4 regions of the Streptomyces sp. NPDC049915 genome follow, and region 3 is predicted to be linked to each of the others. Evidence: riboswitches for the same ligand, from Rfam matches in the RefSeq annotation. Region 3 holds a riboswitch; each other region holds the start of a gene.
The links. Region 3 has a riboswitch for cobalamin ahead of AB0J12_RS04155 (ribonucleoside-diphosphate reductase subunit alpha). Riboswitches for the same ligand answer to the same signal wherever they lie in the genome.
Positions count from the first base shown of each region.

Region 1: another riboswitch for cobalamin. It lies ahead of AB0J12_RS05540 (CbtB-domain containing protein); the one in region 3 lies ahead of AB0J12_RS04155 (ribonucleoside-diphosphate reductase subunit alpha).
Region 2: another riboswitch for cobalamin. It lies ahead of AB0J12_RS17735 (HoxN/HupN/NixA family nickel/cobalt transporter); the one in region 3 lies ahead of AB0J12_RS04155 (ribonucleoside-diphosphate reductase subunit alpha).
Region 4: another riboswitch for cobalamin. It lies ahead of AB0J12_RS30210 (cobalamin biosynthesis protein); the one in region 3 lies ahead of AB0J12_RS04155 (ribonucleoside-diphosphate reductase subunit alpha).

Region 1 is NZ_JBFAMH010000003.1:158,462-162,906, reverse strand. It holds gene AB0J12_RS05555 (SOS response-associated peptidase) at 108-851, shown strand; gene AB0J12_RS05550 (histidine phosphatase family protein) at 1,002-1,592, shown strand; gene AB0J12_RS05545 (CbtA family protein) at 1,659-2,411, opposite strand; gene AB0J12_RS05540 (CbtB-domain containing protein) at 2,433-2,654, opposite strand; cobalamin riboswitch at 2,691-2,835, opposite strand; gene AB0J12_RS05535 (class II glutamine amidotransferase) at 2,949-3,818, opposite strand; gene AB0J12_RS05530 (alpha-L-arabinofuranosidase B) at 3,906-4,445, opposite strand, start outside.
Region 2 is NZ_JBFAMH010000009.1:74,460-78,904, reverse strand. It holds gene thrS (threonine--tRNA ligase) at 1-379, shown strand, start outside; gene AB0J12_RS17740 (nucleoside hydrolase) at 425-1,390, shown strand; gene AB0J12_RS17735 (HoxN/HupN/NixA family nickel/cobalt transporter) at 1,387-2,490, opposite strand; cobalamin riboswitch at 2,518-2,703, opposite strand; gene AB0J12_RS17730 (metalloregulator ArsR/SmtB family transcription factor) at 2,781-3,140, shown strand; gene AB0J12_RS17725 (glycoside hydrolase family 13 protein) at 3,224-4,445, shown strand, end outside.
Region 3 is NZ_JBFAMH010000002.1:387,465-391,909, forward strand. It holds gene mctP (monocarboxylate uptake permease MctP) at 1-567, shown strand, start outside; gene AB0J12_RS04150 (GNAT family N-acetyltransferase) at 640-1,146, shown strand; cobalamin riboswitch at 1,192-1,324, shown strand; gene AB0J12_RS04155 (ribonucleoside-diphosphate reductase subunit alpha) at 1,447-3,810, shown strand; gene AB0J12_RS04160 (ribonucleotide-diphosphate reductase subunit beta) at 3,807-4,445, shown strand, end outside.
Region 4 is NZ_JBFAMH010000023.1:51,650-56,094, reverse strand. It holds gene AB0J12_RS30215 (cobyric acid synthase) at 1-1,076, opposite strand, end outside; gene AB0J12_RS30210 (cobalamin biosynthesis protein) at 1,102-2,043, opposite strand; cobalamin riboswitch at 2,150-2,296, opposite strand; gene AB0J12_RS30205 (hypothetical protein) at 2,421-2,642, opposite strand; gene AB0J12_RS30200 (inorganic phosphate transporter) at 2,677-3,936, opposite strand; gene AB0J12_RS30195 (class II aldolase/adducin family protein) at 4,165-4,445, shown strand, end outside.

The DNA.
Region 1 (4,445 bases), on a different contig from region 3:
CCGCCACGCGGGCACCCTGCACACGCCCGGGCGGCTGCGGCGGCGACATGCGCCGGGCAGCTCCCCAGGTCTCTCGCACGGGCAGAACGGCATGGCACAGTGGCCCTATGTGCGGCCGCTTCGTCTCCACCCGCAGTCCGCAGGACCTCAGCCACCTCTTCCACGTCGCCGAGTGGCGGCCCGACGAGACTCTGGCGCCCAGCTGGAACGTCGCCCCCACCGACGACGTCTACGGCGTCCTGGAACGCGCCCCTCGCGCCGAGGGCTCCGGTGCTCCCCCGCGCAGGGAGCTGCGGCCGTTGCGCTGGGGGCTGGTGCCGTCCTGGGCCAAGGACCCGTCCGTCGGCTCCCGGATGATCAACGCGCGCATGGAAACGGTCCACGAGAAGCCCGCGTACCGCCGCGCCTTCGCCCGGCACCGCTGTCTGCTCCCCGCCGACGGCTTCTACGAGTGGACCGAGGCCAAGGACGCCACCACCGGCAAGAAGCGCAAGCAGCCGTACTTCATCCACCCCGCCGACGGGCAGATCATGGCACTGGCCGGTCTCTACGCGTACTGGCGCAACCCTGAGGTCGACAACGACGACGACCCCGCCGCCTGGCTCACGACCTGCACCATCATCACCACCGAGGCCACCGACGCGGCCGGCCGGGTCCACCCCCGCATGCCGCTCGCCCTCACCCCGGACCACTACGCCGCCTGGCTCGACCCCCGTCACGACGACGCCGAGGAGCTGCGCGCCCTGCTCACCCAGCCCGCCGGCGGTCACCTCGACGCCCGCCCCGTCTCCCCTGCCGTGAACAACACCCGCAACAACGGTCCGCAACTTCTGGACGAGGCCACGCCGTAGCCCCGCCGGCGAGGGCTGAGGACCTGCCGTGGCCCGCCGTGACGCGGGCTGTACGGCGCGCACCGGCGCGGAAGCTGCGCGTCGGACGGGTGCTACTTTCGCACCCGCACCGCACCCCCACCCCATGACAGCCACAGCCGGAGCAGCCAGGTGACCAGCCGTGTTCTCTTCGTCTCGCCCGCCTCGAGCCCGTCGCTGCGGCAGGCCCGCTTCGACGACGGTGACGCGATCGACGACGTGGGAGCGGCCCGGGCCCGGGCCGCAGCAGGGTCCCTTCCCCCTGCCGCCCGCGTGCTGACGTCGCCGGGTGTGCGCTGCCGGCAGACCGCGGAGGCGCTCGGCCTCGACGGCGCGCGGACGCCGGAGCTCGGGGCCTGGGACGTGGGCCGTTGGCGTGGTCTGACCCTGGACGAGGTGGGCGCCACCGAGCCGGAGGCGGTGGCCCGTTGGCTCGCCGATCCCGACAGCGCGCCGCACGGGGGTGAGTCCGTGCACGAGTTGTGCGTGCGGGTCGGCCACTGGCTGGACGGCGCACGGGACTTCGACGGCCGTACGGTCGCCGTGGTCGAGCCGGAGGTGGTTCGGGCCGCGGTCGTGCACGCCCTGGGGCTGGGCGCGGCGGCCTTCTGGCGGCTCGACGTACCGCCATTGACCGTCACCGAGCTGAGCGGCCGCTCGGGACGCTGGAATCTCCGGCTCGGGCGGCACCTGGCCGCGTCGGACACACCTTCGCCACGCTGAGTGCGCACGGATGCGACGAAGGGCCCCGCGGATGGTTCCGCAGGGCCCTTCGTCGTCCGGAACGAGTCAGTGCGCGGCCGGAACCGTTCGCCCGGTGTCGGCCTTCGCCGGCCCGGGGTTCAGCAGGCGTTCGGCCAACTCGCCGAAGAGCAGGCCGAATCCGGCCCACATCGCGGTCTGGATGCCCAGCGCGGAGAGCCGGAACCGCCACAGCAGGGCGGCCGGGAAGTCCTTCGGCACCTCGTTGACGGCGGGTAGGAACTGGTAGGCCAGGCCGATCACCGCGGCGAACGCGGCCACCGCGACGGTGGTCGCCCACCAGGTGCCCATGACCGCCTTGAGCCGCTTGCCCACCAGGGTGGCGGCGACCGCGAGGAGGACGCTGAGCAGCATCATCAGGAAGTAGAGGGTGGTCCGCTTGCCGATGGTGTCGGGGTCGCCGACCGACGGCGGATTGGCCGGGTACTTCAGGAACGGCACGACGTAGACGGTCAGGAGCGCACAGCCGGACAGCAGCAGTGCGGTGGCCCGCGGACCGAAGCGGCCGACCCGGCCGAGGGCGAAGGCGTACGCGAGCGCGGCGATGCCGCCGAAGGCGACCCCGTAGACCAGGACACCGGTGGCGAGACCGGCGGTGGACTGCAGGGACCGGGAGACGGCCTCCATCTCGTGCTCGTGGGAGTGGGCGTCCTCGAAGGCGATCGCCTTGTCGACGCTGGGCTCACCCAGGAGGTAGGCGACGACGAGGGCGAGCACGCCGGCGGCGAGGCCGGCGAGCATGCCCCGCACGAGGAGGTTTCTTACCGTTGCGGAGTTCATGGGTGCGCGGCGTCCCTGACGTCAGTGGCAGGGGAAACCGAGCAGGTGGCGGGCGTCGTGCACCCACTCGTGGACGTCCGTGCCGTCGAACACGGCGGTGGCGCCCTGCTCGGCGCCGACGAAGTACAGCAGGACCAGCATCAGGACGCCGGCGAAGACCGCCCAGGGGGCGATCGCCTTCAACGGCAGCGTGGCGGGAACAGCGGGGGTGGTGGCAGTCGGCTGGGCGACGTGCTGGGCCATGGCAGGGCCTCCTCTGGGAGTTCGCGTCCCATCTCGGTGGTGCACTGGACGACGGCCACGGGTCTGACTCGCGAGCACCCCTCCTCAGGGCTTCGCATACAGTGGCGCGACCGTGCCGGATTCCCACCGGCTTCCGTCTCGCCGTCGTCGATATCGGACAGACCGTACCGCGTGACGCGTGCATGGCCAAGACGGCCTGGCCCGGCGTGATCTTCCTCTCGGACCGGGCCGGGGCGACCGGGCCGGGGGCGGCGGACTGAGCCGGACGGCGGGCCGGGCGTCATGAGGGACGGATCAGGCGGCCTTCTGCGAGGCTGCCGCGTCGGGATGCAGATCGTCGAGGGTGAGCCGGTGGGCCGGAGGGTCCGGCAGGACGACCCGGTGGGTGGTGCGCAGATCGGGGCCGACGTGGAGGAGCTCACCGGACTCCATCGGGCGCCAGTGCGGGTTGTCGTCCATGCGCTCGCTGGCGACGATGACGGCGGGGTGGTCGGCGAGGGGCGCCGAGTGGACGCGCATCCGGCCGTCGCTGCCGCTGTGGTCGAGGTGCCTGCTGCCGTGCTGGCCGCCCGCCGGGCGCTGCAGGACGTACAGGCCGTGGGTGTCCGGGTAGCGCAGTGCCCACAGCTCCTGTGGGGTGATGAGGATCAGGTTCATGGCGTAGACGGGCAGGTGCTCGGCGATCCAGCGGGCGGCCTGGCGGATGCCGGTGGTGACGTCGCCGTCGTGTCGTCGGGTCTCCCGGCTGATCAGGGCGAAGAAGCGCTCGGAGTCGGTGTCGCCCCGGACCAGTGAGCGGTCCTCCCCCAGGTGGTCGTCGAGTGCGTCGAGGCCCTCGATCACCCCGTTGTGCGCGAAGAGCCGCCCCTCCTGCTCGAAGGGATGGGTGTTACGGACATCCAGGCTGCCGGTGGAGGCGAAGCGCACATGGGCGATGAAGGTCGCCGACTCCTCCTGCCGGGCCTCCCGTGCGAAGGCGCGGTCGCGGTAGGCCGCGATGGGTGCCTTGGCGACGCGGGGGGTGCCGTCGGCGGTGAAGTGGCCGAGGCCGGTGCCGTCGGGGTCGCGGTGGCTCTGCTTGCTGAGACTGTCGGGGGCGTCCAGGAGCCAGAAGGTGGCGTGCGTCCGTCGCGGAGCGCTGCTGAGGCCGAACAGGCGGCACACGGGAACCTCCTCCGTCGGGGCCCTCCGCGGCGCGCGGGGGGCGGGTGGGGGCCTCGGCCGAGTGCCCCCACCCGCCCCGGGTACGCGTCAGGCCCAGGGGGTGGTTACGGCCCAGCTGGTGTCGTCGGCCCAGAGTGCGGCGTTGTCCCAGGCGTGGGATCCTCCGTCACCGGCGATGTAGACGGCGTGTTCGTAGTGGCGCAGGAAGTCGGCGGGGTAGTTGGCGGACCGGAGCGACACGCCCTGCCCGTTGTGACCGGTCTGCGGGCAGAACGTGGCGTCCTGCCGGGACAGCGCGCTGCTGTCGATGGTGTCGACGCGCAGCCGGAAGTCGTAGTGGCGCAGGTACTGGCCCGGCTTGTCGGCGGACTCGAAGGAGACGCAGGAGGCGTCGCCCAGACCGGCCCGCACGATCCAGGTGGCGGCCGCCTTGTCGGCGGAGGAACTGGAGGACGACACCGCCGAGATGGCCGCGTTGCTGTCCGCGCTGTCGTGCCGGAGGTACTCGCCGGTGCAGCAGGACGTGGTGGCCCGCAGCGACACCCTGGCGCCCGCCGTGAGGCCGCCGGCCGGTGCGGGGGCCGTGTAGCCGACCGCATTGATGTCGGCCTGCACGGCGTTCTCGGT
Region 2 (4,445 bases), on a different contig from region 3:
TGTCATCGGCAGTGTCGAGCGGGTGGTCGCGCACCTGCTCGAACAGCACGGCGGTGCCTTTCCCGCCTGGCTGGCGCCCGTGCAGCTGGTCGTGCTGCCGGTGTCGGCGGAGCAGGAGGGGCGGGCCCGGGAGGTCGTGGAGCGGGCGGAGGCCGCCGGACTGCGGGCCGACGTCGCGGTCGAGGGGAGCCTGGGGGCGCGGATCCGGGCGGCGCGGCTGGTGCCGTACCAGGCGGTGATCGGTGCGCGGGAGGACGCGGCCGGGGAGGTGTCGCTGCGGCTGCGGGACGGGCGGCGGGCGGGGCAGGTGCCCGTGGCGGAGCTGGTGCGGCGGGTGGCGGAGGTGGTCGGGGCGCGCGGGATGGAGCTGTGGGGCTGAGCCGCCGGGGCGCTTATCGTCGGGGGACGACGGAAGGAGCTCCTGGTGGCCGGTCAACCCATCCCCGTGATCATCGACTGCGATACCGGTGTCGACGACGCCCTCGCCCTGCTGTTCGCGGTACGTCATCCCGGTCTGGATCTGCGCGCGGTGACGTGTGTCGCCGGGAACACGGACGTCGACGGGGTCGTACGCAACACGCTGACCGTGCTGGAGCAGGCGGGGGCGCCGCAGATCCCGGTGGGGCGGGGTGCCGAGCGGCCGTTGATCGAGCCGGCGCGTTCGGCCCGGCATGTGCACGGCCACGACGGCATGGGCGATCTGGGGCTGCCCGCGCCGGCCCGCCGGCCCGCCGACGTCGACGCGGTGACGCTGCTGCGGCGGGAGATCCTCGCGAGCGAGCGGCCGGTGACCCTGATCCCGACGGCGCCGCTGACGAACATCGCGCTGCTGCTGCGCACCCATCCGGAGGTGACCCGCAACATCGAGCGGATCGTCTTCATGGGCGGCGCGGTCACCACCGGCAACGCCACGCCGGTCGCGGAGTTCAACGTCTGGCACGACCCGGAGGCCGCGGCGATCCTGCTGACCGCGGGGGTGCCGATCACCATGTACGGCCTGGACGTGTTCATGCGGGTCGTGGTGCCGGGCAGCGATGTGCACCGGATGCGGGCGAGCAGTGAGCCCGGGACCCGGCTGGCCGGTGACCTGCTGGCCCACCGGCCGACCACGCAGGGCGGCGAGCCCGAGGCGGAGGAGGCGGGCGGCCTCGGCGACGCGGGCGCGGTGTGCGCGGTCGCCGATCCGGCGGGCCTGACGACGCGGCTGCTGCCGGTGGAGGTGTCCCTGGCCCCGGGTCCTGGCCGGGGGCAGACGGTCGTCGACCGGCGCCCGCGCCCCGGCGAGTCCGAGATCCACGAGGGCGCCCGCGAACAGCCCCTGGTGGACGTGGCGCTGGAGGTCGACGTCGACCGGTACGTGAAGCTGTACCTGGAGACCGTCGAGCGTTAATCGGCGGCGGAGGCCGCCCAGCGTTCCTCCACCCTGGCCAGCCTCCAGTACGTCAGCGCCACCGCCCACACCAGGACGAACAGGCCGACGATGAGATAGCCGACGCTGTCCAGGTCGATCCCGGCGATCCAGCCGGTGACGCCGTCGCTCAGGCCGAACTTGTCGTGCAGCACGCCGACCAGCTCGATGGTGCCGATGACGAACGCGACGGCGATGGACAGGCCGGTGATGGCGAGGTTGTAGAACACCTTGCGGACCGGATGGGAGAACGCCCACTGGTAGGCGAAGTTCATGAACGTGCCGTCCAGGGTGTCGAACAGGCACATGCCGGCCGTGAACAGCAGCGGCAGGCACAGGATGGCGTACCAGGGCAGTCCGGCGGCCGCGCCCGAGCCGGCCATCACCATCAGGGTGACCTCGGTGGCGGTCTCGAAGCCGAGGCCGAAGAGGAAGCCGAGCGGGTACATCTGGCCCGGCCGGGAGATCGAGCGGGTGAGGCGGCCGAGGAAGCGGTTCATGAACCCGCGCGAGTCCAGGTGCCGCTCCAGCTCGGACTCGTCGTACGTGCCCGCCCGCATCGACCGGAACACCTTCAGGATGCCGAACAGGGCGACCAGGTTGAGGGCGGCGATGAGGTACAGGAAGGTACCGGCCACGGTCGTGCCGAGGAAGCCGAGCACCTGGTGGGTGGTGGACCCCTCGTCGGTGACCCGGTCGGCGAGCTGGGTGCCGCCCGCGATCATCACCGCGAGGACGATCACCACGCTGGAGTGGCCGAGCGCGAACCAGAAGCCGACGGACACCGGGCGTTTGCCGTCGGCCATGAGCTTGCGGGTGGTGTTGTCGATGGCGGCGATGTGGTCGGCGTCGAAGGCGTGCCGCACGCCCAGGGTGTAGGCGGTGACGCCGAGGCCGATGCCGAAGGCCTTGGTGCCGACCTCGTAGTGGCCGGGTACCACGAGGAGGAAGAGGATCCCGAAGGCGACGACGTGCAGGGCGGCGATGGCGGCCATCAGCCCGGCGGTCTTCACGGTGTCCTCGCGGCGCCATGTGAAGGTGGCCTTCGCGGTCGTCGTCGGGGCAGGGTCGGGCAAGGTCATCCGGTCACGCTCCAGCACCTCGTGGATCTCTTCGTGAGCTGCCGTGGCCGGTCTCCTGGCTGACGAGGTGGTGCGTCCGCCGTCCCTGCCTTCCCGGTCGCACGACCAGTGGCCCGGCGTGAGCCGGACGGGACGAGAACTCCCCGATCACAGTGGCGAGGGCCGCGCCGGTTTCCCACCGGCTTCCCGAACACCACGGCCCGCCCACGGTAGGGGGGCCGAGGGTCTTCTGCATAGCTGCACAGCTGTGCAGGTATGCAAGATCACAATCGGGGCGGGAGAATGCGGGCATGCACCTCGTGCCCCCCGACCGCGCCGACCGCCGCACCATCGACGGTCACCGTGTCTGTGACGCCATCGCGGCCATCGGCGACGCCGCCCACGTGCGTGCCTGGGCCGACCGCTTCTCGCTGCTCGCCGACCCCAACCGGCTCGCTCTCCTGCTCGCCCTGCACCGCACCGGCCCCCTCGCGGTGTCCGACCTGGCGATCGCGACGGGCATGAACGACCCCGCCGTGTCGCAGGCCCTGCGGCTGCTGCGGGCGTCCGGGACGGTGGCGGGCGAGAAGCAGGGCCGGGTGGTCCGTTACCGGGTGGTCGACCCGGACGTGCGGACCCTGCTCGCGCGGTGCACCGCCGACGGCGCCTGACCCGCGCACACGGGCACGTTCCCTTGCGGGGTGAAGTGGACAGTCATCTCACTGTCGTGCCCGAACCGGCGAACGGAGACCGCGTGCCCGATCTCTCCTCCCGCGACCCCGACTGGTGGCGGCAGGCCGTCGTCTACCAGGTCTACCCCCGCAGCTTCGCCGACGCCGACGGCGACGGTCTCGGCGACCTGCGCGGGATCACCGACCGCCTGACCCACCTGGCCGCGCTCGGCGTCGACGCGCTGTGGCTGAGCCCGTTCTACCCCTCCGAACTCGCCGACGGCGGCTACGACGTCGCCGACCACCGTGCCGTCGACCCGCGCCTGGGCACCCTGGACGACTTCGACGCGCTCGTCGCCGAGGCGCACCGGCTGGGCCTGAAGGTCGTCGTCGACATCGTCCCCAACCACACCTCGCACCAGCACACCTGGTTCCAGGAGGCCCTGCGCGCCGGGCCGGGTTCGCGCGCCCGCGAGCGGTACGTCTTCCGGGACGGCCGCGGCGTCCACGGGGAGCTGCCGCCCTCGGACTGGCAGTCGGTGTTCGGCGGCAGCGCCTGGGAGCGGGTGCCGGACGGGCAGTGGTACCTGCATCTGTTCGCCCGCGAGCAGCCCGACCTGAACTGGGCCGACGAGGAGGTACGCGCCGACCTGCGCGCCACCCTGCGCTTCTGGGCCGACCGGGGCGTGGACGGCTTCCGCGTGGACGTCGCCCACGCCCTGGCCAAGGACCTGAGCGAGCCGCTGCGCGACCTCGGCGCACCCGAGCTGAGCGACGAGGCGGCCCTGACGGTGCTGCCCCCGGGCAGCCACCCCTTCTACGACCGCGACGAGGTGCACGAGATTTACCGGGACTGGCGCCGCCTGCTCGACGCCTACTCCCCGCCCCGCGCGGCCATCGCCGAGGCATGGGTGCCGGGGGAGCGCCGCGCGCTGTACGCCCGGCCGGACGAGCTGGGGCAGGCGTTCAACTTCGAGTTCCTGCAGGCTCCCTGGCACGCGGACGCGCTGCGCGAGGTCATCACCGCGTCGCTGGCCGGCGCCCGTGCCGTCGGCGCCACCGCCACCTGGGTGCTGTCCAACCACGACGTCGTGCGGCACGCCTCCCGGCTGATGCTGCCACCGGGCACCGACGACAACGCCTGGCTGCTGTCCGGCGGGCACGCGCCCCGGATCGACCCGGCGGCCGGGCTGCGCCGGGCCCGCGCCGCGACGCTGCTGATGCTGGCGCTGCCCGGCTCGTCGTACCTCTACCAGGGCGAGGAGCTGGGGCTGCCCGAGGTCGCCGAGCTGCCGGCCGAGGTCC
Region 3 (4,445 bases):
ATCATGTCGATCGCGGCGGCGAACCTGTTCACCCGCAACATCTACAAGGACTTCATCAAGCAGGACGCCACGCCGAAGCAGGAGGCCCAGGTCTCCAAGATCGTCTCCCTGCTGGTGAAGGTGGGCGCGCTGGTCTTCGTCCTCACCATGGACAAGACGGTCGCCATCAACTTCCAGCTGCTGGGCGGCATCTGGATCCTGCAGACCTTCCCGGCCCTGGTCGGCGGCCTGTTCACGCGCTGGTTCCACCGCTGGGCGCTGCTGGCCGGCTGGGCGGTCGGCATGGTCTACGGCACGCTGGCCGCGTACGGGGTGGCCTCGCCGACGCAGAAGCACTTCGGCGGCTCCGCGAAGGAGATCCCCGGCATCGGCGAGATCGGCTACATCGGCCTCACGGCGTTCGTGCTGAACGTGGTGGTGACCGTGGTCCTCACCTTCGTCCTGAAGGCCGTGAAGGCCCCCGAGGGCGTCGACGAGACCAGCCCGGAGGACTACACGGCGGACGCCGGCGACCCGGGCGTCCAGACCGAACTCCCCCCGGCCACGGCGGGCGCCGTAGGTCACTGACAGCGGAATCCCGACGGGCCGCCGGAGAAATCCGGCGGCCCGTCGTCGTACCCGTGGGGCACACTCGCCGTCATGGACATCGTGATCCGGCCCGTCGCACCCCACGAACACGCCGCCCTCGGTGAGATCACCGCCCAGGCCTATCTCCAGGACGGGCTCCTGGACTTCGCCGCGAGCGACCCCTACCTCGGCGAGCTGCGCGACGTCGCCAAGCGCGCCGCCGCGGCCGAGGTCCTGGCCGCCACAGCGGACGACACCGTCCTCGGCGGCGTCACCTTCGTACCGGCCGGCGGGCCCATGGTCGACATCGCGCGTCCCGGCGAGGCCGAGATGCGCATGCTGGCCGTCGCCCACGCGGCCCGCGGCCGGGGTGTCGGCGAGGCGCTCGTACGGGCCTGCGTCGAGCGGGCCCGGGCCGTCGACGGCTGCGGTCGGCTCGTCCTGTCGACCCAGCGGACCATGCACACCGCCCACCGCCTCTACGAACGGCTGGGCTTCGTCCGTACGCCCGAGCGGGACTGGAATCCCCTGCCGGAACTCGACGACATCACCCTGCTCACCTACGAGCTGACGCTGTGAAGCCACCGGGACACAACATCTGGGGGTGAGACGACAGCCCGGCACTAGATGTATGCTCATGCTCGCTGTCGCCGCAGGGGAATCCGGTGCGAATCCGGAACTGTCCCGCAACGGTGTACATGCGTGCTTCGCGCACGCTGGTTCAGTCCGAGGACCTGCCGACAGTGCACCCGGCCACCCGGCCGGTGTGTCCTGACGTCCGGGCCTCGTGGGATGGGCCGGTGGACGCGACGCCGCGTGCGCTCGTGTGCTGCCCCCTGCCCTCCGCAAGGCCCCGTGCCGAGCGAGGGAGAGCCCCACGTGACCATCGCGCCAGCCGATCCGGCCTCAGCCGGCCAGCGGGAGCACGACGGCCCCGGTGCCGCGCTGCTGCGCACCCTGACCGAGCTGACCACCGACCTCCCCGACGCCGACCCCGGCCGGGTCGCCGCCGCCGCGCTGCGCGGCCGCTCGGCGCACGCCGACGAGGCGGAGCTGCGGGAGCTGGCCACGGAGGCCGCCGCCGGACTCATCTCCGAGGACCCCGCCTACTCCCGGCTCGCCGCCCGCCTGCTCACCCTCACCATCCGCGCGGAGGCGGCCTCCCAGGGCGTCACGTCGTTCACCGGGTCGGTCGCCGTCGGCCACCGCGAGGGGCTCATCGCGGACCGGACCGCCGACTTCGTCCGGCTGCACGCCGAGCGACTGGACGCGCTGATCGACACCCACGCCGACGACCGCTTCGGCTACTTCGGCCTGCGCACCCTGCACAGCCGCTATCTGCTGCGGCACCCGATCACCCGCAAGGTGATCGAGACGCCCCAGCACTTCCTGCTGCGGGTGGCCAGCGGGCTCGCCGAGGACGACACCGTCCGCTCCGCCGAGGAGGTCGCGGCGCTCTACGGGCTCATGAGCCGCCTCGACTACCTGCCCTCCTCCCCCACCCTCTTCAACTCCGGCACCCGGCACCCCCAGATGTCGTCCTGCTACCTGCTCGACTCCCCGCTCGACGAGCTGGACTCCATCTACGACCGCTACCACCAGGTCGCCCGGCTCTCCAAGCACGCCGGCGGCATCGGGCTGTCGTACTCCCGTATCCGCAGCCGCGGTTCGCTGATCCGCGGCACCAACGGGCACTCCAACGGCATCGTGCCGTTCCTGAAGACGCTGGACGCCTCCGTCGCCGCGGTGAACCAGGGCGGGCGGCGCAAGGGCGCGGCCGCGGTGTACCTGGAGACCTGGCACTCCGACATGGAGGAGTTCCTGGAGCTGCGCGACAACACCGGTGAGGACGCGCGCCGTACGCACAACCTGAACCTCGCGCACTGGGTCCCGGACGAGTTCATGCGCCGGGTGGGCGCCGACGCGTCGTGGTCGCTGTTCTCTCCGGCCGACGTGCCGGAGCTGGTGGACCTGTGGGGCGAGGAGTTCGACGCCGCGTACCGCAAGGCGGAGGACGCGGGGCTGGCGAAGAAGACGCTTCCGGCCCGTGAGCTGTACGGCCGCATGATGCGCACCCTCGCGCAGACCGGCAACGGCTGGATGACCTTCAAGGACGCCGCCAACCGCACCGCCAACCAGACCGCGCTGCCGGGCCACGTCGTCCACTCCTCCAACCTTTGCACGGAGATCCTGGAGGTCACCGACGACGGTGAGACGGCCGTGTGCAACCTCGGCTCGGTCAACCTCGGCGCGTTCGTGGCCGACGGGGACATCGACTGGGAGCGGCTGGACGCCACCGTCCGCACCGCCGTCACCTTCCTCGACCGCGTCGTCGACATCAACTTCTACCCGACGGAGCAGGCGGGCCGCTCCAACGCCAAGTGGCGCCCGGTGGGCCTGGGCGCGATGGGTTTGCAGGACGTCTTCTTCAAGCTGCGGCTGCCGTTCGACTCCCCCGAGGCCAAGGCGCTGTCCACCCGGATCGCGGAGCGGGTCATGCTCGCCGCGTACGAGGCCTCCGCCGACCTCGCCGAGCGCAACGGCCCGCTGCCGGCCTGGGAGAAGACCCGCACCGCGCGGGGTGTGCTGCACCCCGACCACTACGACGTGGAGCTGACCTGGCCGGAGCGCTGGGCGGCGCTGCGGGAGCGGATCGCCGGGACCGGCATGCGCAACAGCCTGCTGCTGGCCATCGCGCCGACCGCCACCATCGCCTCCATCGCGGGCGTGTACGAGTGCATCGAGCCGCAGGTGTCGAACCTGTTCAAGCGCGAGACGCTGTCCGGCGAGTTCCTCCAGGTGAACTCCTACCTGGTGGCCGAGCTGAAGAAGCTCGGCGTATGGGACGCCCGCACCCGTGAGGCGCTGCGCGAGTCGAGCGGCTCGGTGCAGGACTTCGCCTGGATCCCCGAGGACGTGCGGCAGCTGTACCGCACCGCGTGGGAGATCCCGCAGCGCGGTCTGATCGACATGGCGGCGGCACGGACCCCCTTCCTCGACCAGGCGCAATCCCTCAACCTGTTCCTGGAGACGCCGACGATCGGCAAGCTCTCCTCGATGTACGCCTACGCCTGGAAGTCCGGGCTGAAGACGACGTACTACCTGCGCTCGCGCCCGGCGACGCGCATCGCCCGCGCCGCCCGCGCGCAGGCCACCGTCCCCGTTCCCGTCCAGCAGGTGACCTCCGAAGAGGCCGTCGCCTGCTCCCTGGAAAACCCCGAGTCCTGCGAGGCCTGCCAGTGACCACCCGTAACACGAACCTCCTCGACCCGGGCTTCGAGCTGACCCTGCGCCCCATGCGCTACCCGGACTTCTACGAGCGCTACCGGGACGCCATCAAGAACACCTGGACCGTGGAGGAGGTCGACCTCCACTCGGACGTCGCCGACCTCGCGAAGCTGACGCCGGCGGAGCAGCACCTCATCGGCCGGCTGGTGGCGTTCTTCGCGACGGGCGACTCGATCGTCGCGAACAATCTGGTGCTGACGCTGTACAAGCACATCAACTCCCCCGAGGCGCGCCTGTACCTGTCGCGGCAGCTCTTCGAGGAGGCCGTGCACGTCCAGTTCTATCTGACGCTGCTGGACACCTATCTGCCCGACCCGGACGACCGGGCGGCCGCCTTCGACGCGGTGGAGAACATCCCCTCCATCCGGGAGAAGGCCGGGTTCTGCTTCAAGTGGATCAACGAGGTGGAGAAGCTGGAGCGCCTGGAGTCCAGGGCCGACCGGCGCCGCTTCCTGCTGAACCTGATCTGCTTCGCCGCGTGCATCGAGGGCCTGTTCTTCTACGGCGCCTTCGCGTACGTCTACTGGTTCCGCAGCCGGGGCCTGCTGCACGGTCTCGCCACCGGCACCAACTGGGTGTTCCGCGACGAG
Region 4 (4,445 bases), on a different contig from region 3:
GCGCGCGACTCGACCTCGTCCTCGATGTGTTCACCGAGGATCTGGAAACCACCGCAGATGCCGAGCACGGGCCGCTGCTCGGCGGCCCGGCGCACCAGGGCGTCGGCCAGGCGGCGTTCGCGCAGCCACTGAAGCGCCCGCACCGTCCCGCGGGTGCCCGGGATCACCACCAGGTCGGCGTCGGCCAGTTCCTCCGGCCGGTCCACGAACCGCACGACCACGCCCGGTTCGGCGGCCAGCGCGTCCACGTCGGTGAAGTTGGACATCAGCGGGATCGCGCAGACGGCGACCCGCAGGACGTCCTCGCCGACGGGCGGGGAGACGGCCGACTCGCGGACGGTGCCGCGCAGGGACACCCTGAGGCCGTCCTCCTCGTCGATGCCGAGCCCGTGCCGGAAGGGCAGGACGCCGTAGGTGCGCCGCCCGGTGAGACCGTGCAGCATGTCCAGGCCCGGCTCCAGCAGGGAGACGTCACCGCGGAACTTGTTCACCAGGAAGCCGGCGAGCAGTTCCTGGTCCTCGGGTGAGAGCAGGGCGAGCGTGCCGAAGAAGGACGCGAAGACGCCCCCGCGGTCGATGTCGCCGACGACGAGCACGGGCAGCCGCGCGCCCCGCGCGATGCCCATGTTCACGATGTCGGTCCGGCGCAGATTGATCTCGGCCGGCGAGCCCGCCCCCTCGCAGATCACCGCGTCATACGTGCCCCGCAACTCGGCCAGGCACTCCAGGACCGTGCCCAGCAGCTTCTGCTGGCGTCCGCCGTGGTAGCCGCGTGCGCTCATCTCGCCCACCGGCTTGCCCAGCAGCACCACTTGGCTGCTCTGCTCGCCGCCGGGCTTGAGCAGCACCGGGTTCATCAGCGCGGTCGGCTCGATCCGGCAGGCCTGGGCCTGCATGGCCTGCGCCCGCCCGATCTCGGCGCCCTCGCGGGTGACGAAGGAGTTCAGGGACATGTTCTGCGCCTTGAAGGGCGCCACCTTCACGCCCTGCCGCACCAGCCACCGGCAGATCCCGGCGGTCACGACGCTCTTGCCGGCGTCGGAGGTGGTGCCGGCGACGAGGAGACCGCCGTTCATCGATCGCGCCCCTTCCCGATGACGTTCATCGATCACGCCCCTTCCGGATGAGGCGTGCGCCCGCGCACACGCCGAGCGCCAGCCAGCTCACGCGCCGGGACAGCCGTACCGCCCGCGCGATGTCCTCGGTCCCGACGGCGCGCCCCTGCGGGTTCAGCACGGGCCGGTGTTCCACGCGCCCGCCGTACGACAGGGTGCCGCCCAGCCGCAGGCCGAGCGCGCCCGCGAAGGAGGCCTCCACGGGGCCCGCGTTGGGGCTCGGGTGCTTCACCGCGTCCGCCCGCCACGCCCGTACGGCGCCACGCCGGTCCGGGCCGGTGAGCACGGCGAGGGCGGCGGTCAGCCGGGCGCCCGGCCAGCCGGCCACGTCGTCGAGGCGGGCGGAGGCCCAGCCGAAGCGCCGCAGCCGCGGCGACTTGTGACCGACCATCGCGTCCAGGGTGTTGACGGCCCGGAACCCGAGCAGCCCGGGCACCCCGCCGACGGCGCCCCACACCAGCGCGCCCACGACGGCGTCGGAGGTGTTCTCGGCGACCGACTCGACCACGGCCCGGGCGATCCCGTCGGCGTCCAGCGCCTGCGGGTCACGGCCGCACAGATGGGGCAGCCGGGCCCGCGCCGCCTCCACGTCCCCGGCTTCCAGGGCGCGCCCGATGGCGCCGGCCTCGCGTGCGAGGGAGGTCCCCCCGACCACGGACCAGGTGGCGGCGGCGGTCAGCGCGACCGAGGCGGCGGGGGAGCGGCGCACCGAGCGGGCGGCCACGCCCCCGAGCGCGACGGCGCCTCCGGCGCAGACGGCGGTGTGCAGGGCGCCCCAGCCGCGGTGGTCGCGCCACAGGGTGCGCTCGACGGCGTCCGCGGCCCGTCCGAACACGGCGACCGGGTGCCCGCGGCGCGGATCACCGAGGAGGAGGTCACCGAGGAGGCCGGCGGCGGCGCCGTACGCGAAGACGCGTTCGGCTCGCATCGGGCTCAGCCGGCCGTGGGGTCGAGCGGAGCGTCGCTGATGGGCCTGGTCCTCAACCGGCAGCCGCGCATGGCGTCATGTCCTCACTCAGGGTGTCCGCGCCCTGGTTCGAAGGAGGTTCGGCGGTGAGAGTTCCTGGCTCCCGGGGTTGCTCACCCCGGTGACAGTGGCGGGACCGCGCCGGACTTCCACCGGCTTCCTCTCCTGCACGCCGCAAACTTGGCTCCGGCAGTCCACCACGGCTGTCAGAGGGCCGTCAACTTGCCCTTGACCTGGGGCGGAGGAGTGTGGGCAGGCCCACACGGAGACGACCTGCCAGGTCACAAAGGAACGCGGGGTGCCGCTCGGGCACCCCGCGTTTTCGTCGATGAGGCCGGTCAGGCGACGATCAGGCTGATGCCGTACGCCACCGCCGCCGCGCACGCCGCGAAGCAGGCGTACGCGCCGGTGACCGTGAGGGCGGCCGAACCGCCCTGCGCCTGGACCCGCTCGCGGCGGGACAGGCCCATGATGCCGAGGGTGAACAGGGCCACCAGACCCACGGTGACCATGAGGCTGACACCGAAGACGGAGCCGAGGGCCGCCCAGTCGATCTTCATGCTGCTTCTCTTCCTTCGTACCCGAAAGCGGCGGTCAGACGGCCGGGGCCGGATTCGCGGTGGCCGGCTGCTCCGCCGTCGCGGCGGCGGGGGCGGGGATGGTGGCCGTCAGGCCGTCCGTGACCGCCGGGCCGGCGGCCGGAGGCGGGGTCACGGCGGCGATCGCGGTGGTGACCACGCCGGCCGGCTCCTCCTCCACGGCGTTGACGTTGGTGTGGTCGACGACCTCGCGGCGGGAGACCTTCCAGATGCCGAAGCTGGCGGACACCAGGAAGACGGCGACCAGCGCGGTGCCCCAGGCGCCGAAGCCGGTGACGTACTCGGCGAGCGCGCCGACCAGCGCGGCGGCCGGCAGGGTCAGCACCCAGGCGACGAGCATCCGGGTCGCGGTCGACCAGCGCACAACGCCGCCCTTGCGGCCCACGCCCGCGCCCATCACGGAGCCGGAGACGACGTGCGTGGTGGACAGCGAGAAGCCGAGGTGGGAGGAGGCGAGGATGGCGGTGGCCGCGCTGGTCTGGGCGGCGAAGCCCTGCTGCGGCTGCATGTCCGTCAGGCCCTTGCCCATGGTGCGGATGATGCGCCAGCCGCCGATGTAGGTGCCGAGCGCGATGGCCAGGCCGGCGGAGAGGATCACCCAGGTGGGCGGGTCGGAGTCGGGCGCGACGGCGCCGCCCGCGACCAGGGCGAGGGTGATGATGCCCATCGTCTTCTGCGCGTCGTTGGTGCCGTGGGCGAGGGAGACCAGGCCCGCGGAGGCGATCTGGCCGGCCCGGTAGCCCTTCTGGGCGGCCTTGCCGTCGGCCTTCTTGCCCAGCGTGTACGACAGACGGGTCGCGACCATCGCCGCGACGCCGGCGACGACCGGGGCGGCGACCGCGGGCAGCAGCACCTTGGTGACGAGCACGTCACCGTGGACGGCGCCGAAGCCGGCGGAGGCGACGGTGGCGCCGATCAGACCGCCCATGAGGGCGTGCGAGGAGCTGGAGGGCAGGCCCACGAGCCAGGTCAGCAGGTTCCAGAGGATCGCGCCGACCAGGGCGGCGAAGATGACCTCGGGACGGATGCCGTTCTCGTCGACGAGACCCTTGGAGATCGTGTTGGCGACCTCCACGGAGAGGAAGGCGCCCACGAGGTTGAGGGCGGCGGACATGGCCACGGCGATCTTGGGCCGCAGCGCGCCGGTCGAGATGGTGGTGGCCATCGCGTTGGCGGTGTCGTGGAAACCGTTCGTGAAATCGAACGCGAGAGCGGTGACGACCACAATCGCGAGGATCAGCGAGAAGCTTTCCATTTACCCAGGCATTCGTTCGAAGTCATTGGCGGGTCGAACGTAGGTAACGTGGGTGAACGGAAGGTGAACTGAGTCGGGCGTCTCGATGTCGGAAAGAGGGGGTCGCTGCTCCGTTCCCCCGCCCACGGCCCGGGCGGCACACGGGCCGGGTGCCCGGCGCGGGGCGTCGTGGCCGTGCGCGGGTCCGGGGAGGAGATTTCCGTCACCCGGGGCTGGCAGGATCGCGGCATGACGGAGCAGCGGTGGGAACGGCGGGGCGGACGGGTGGCCGACGAGGGGGACGACGCCGAGCGGGAGGCCCTGGCCTGGGCGGATCTGGTCGCCACGGCGCGCCGGACCGTCGCCGACGGACTGGTCGTGGGCACCTCCGGCAATGTCTCGGTACGCGTCGGTGACCTGGTGCTGGTCACGCCGTCGGGCGTGCCCTACGACCGGCTGCGGCCGCAGGACCTGACGGCGGTCGACCTCGACGGCCGGCAGGTGCGCGGCATCCTGGTGCCGACGAGCGA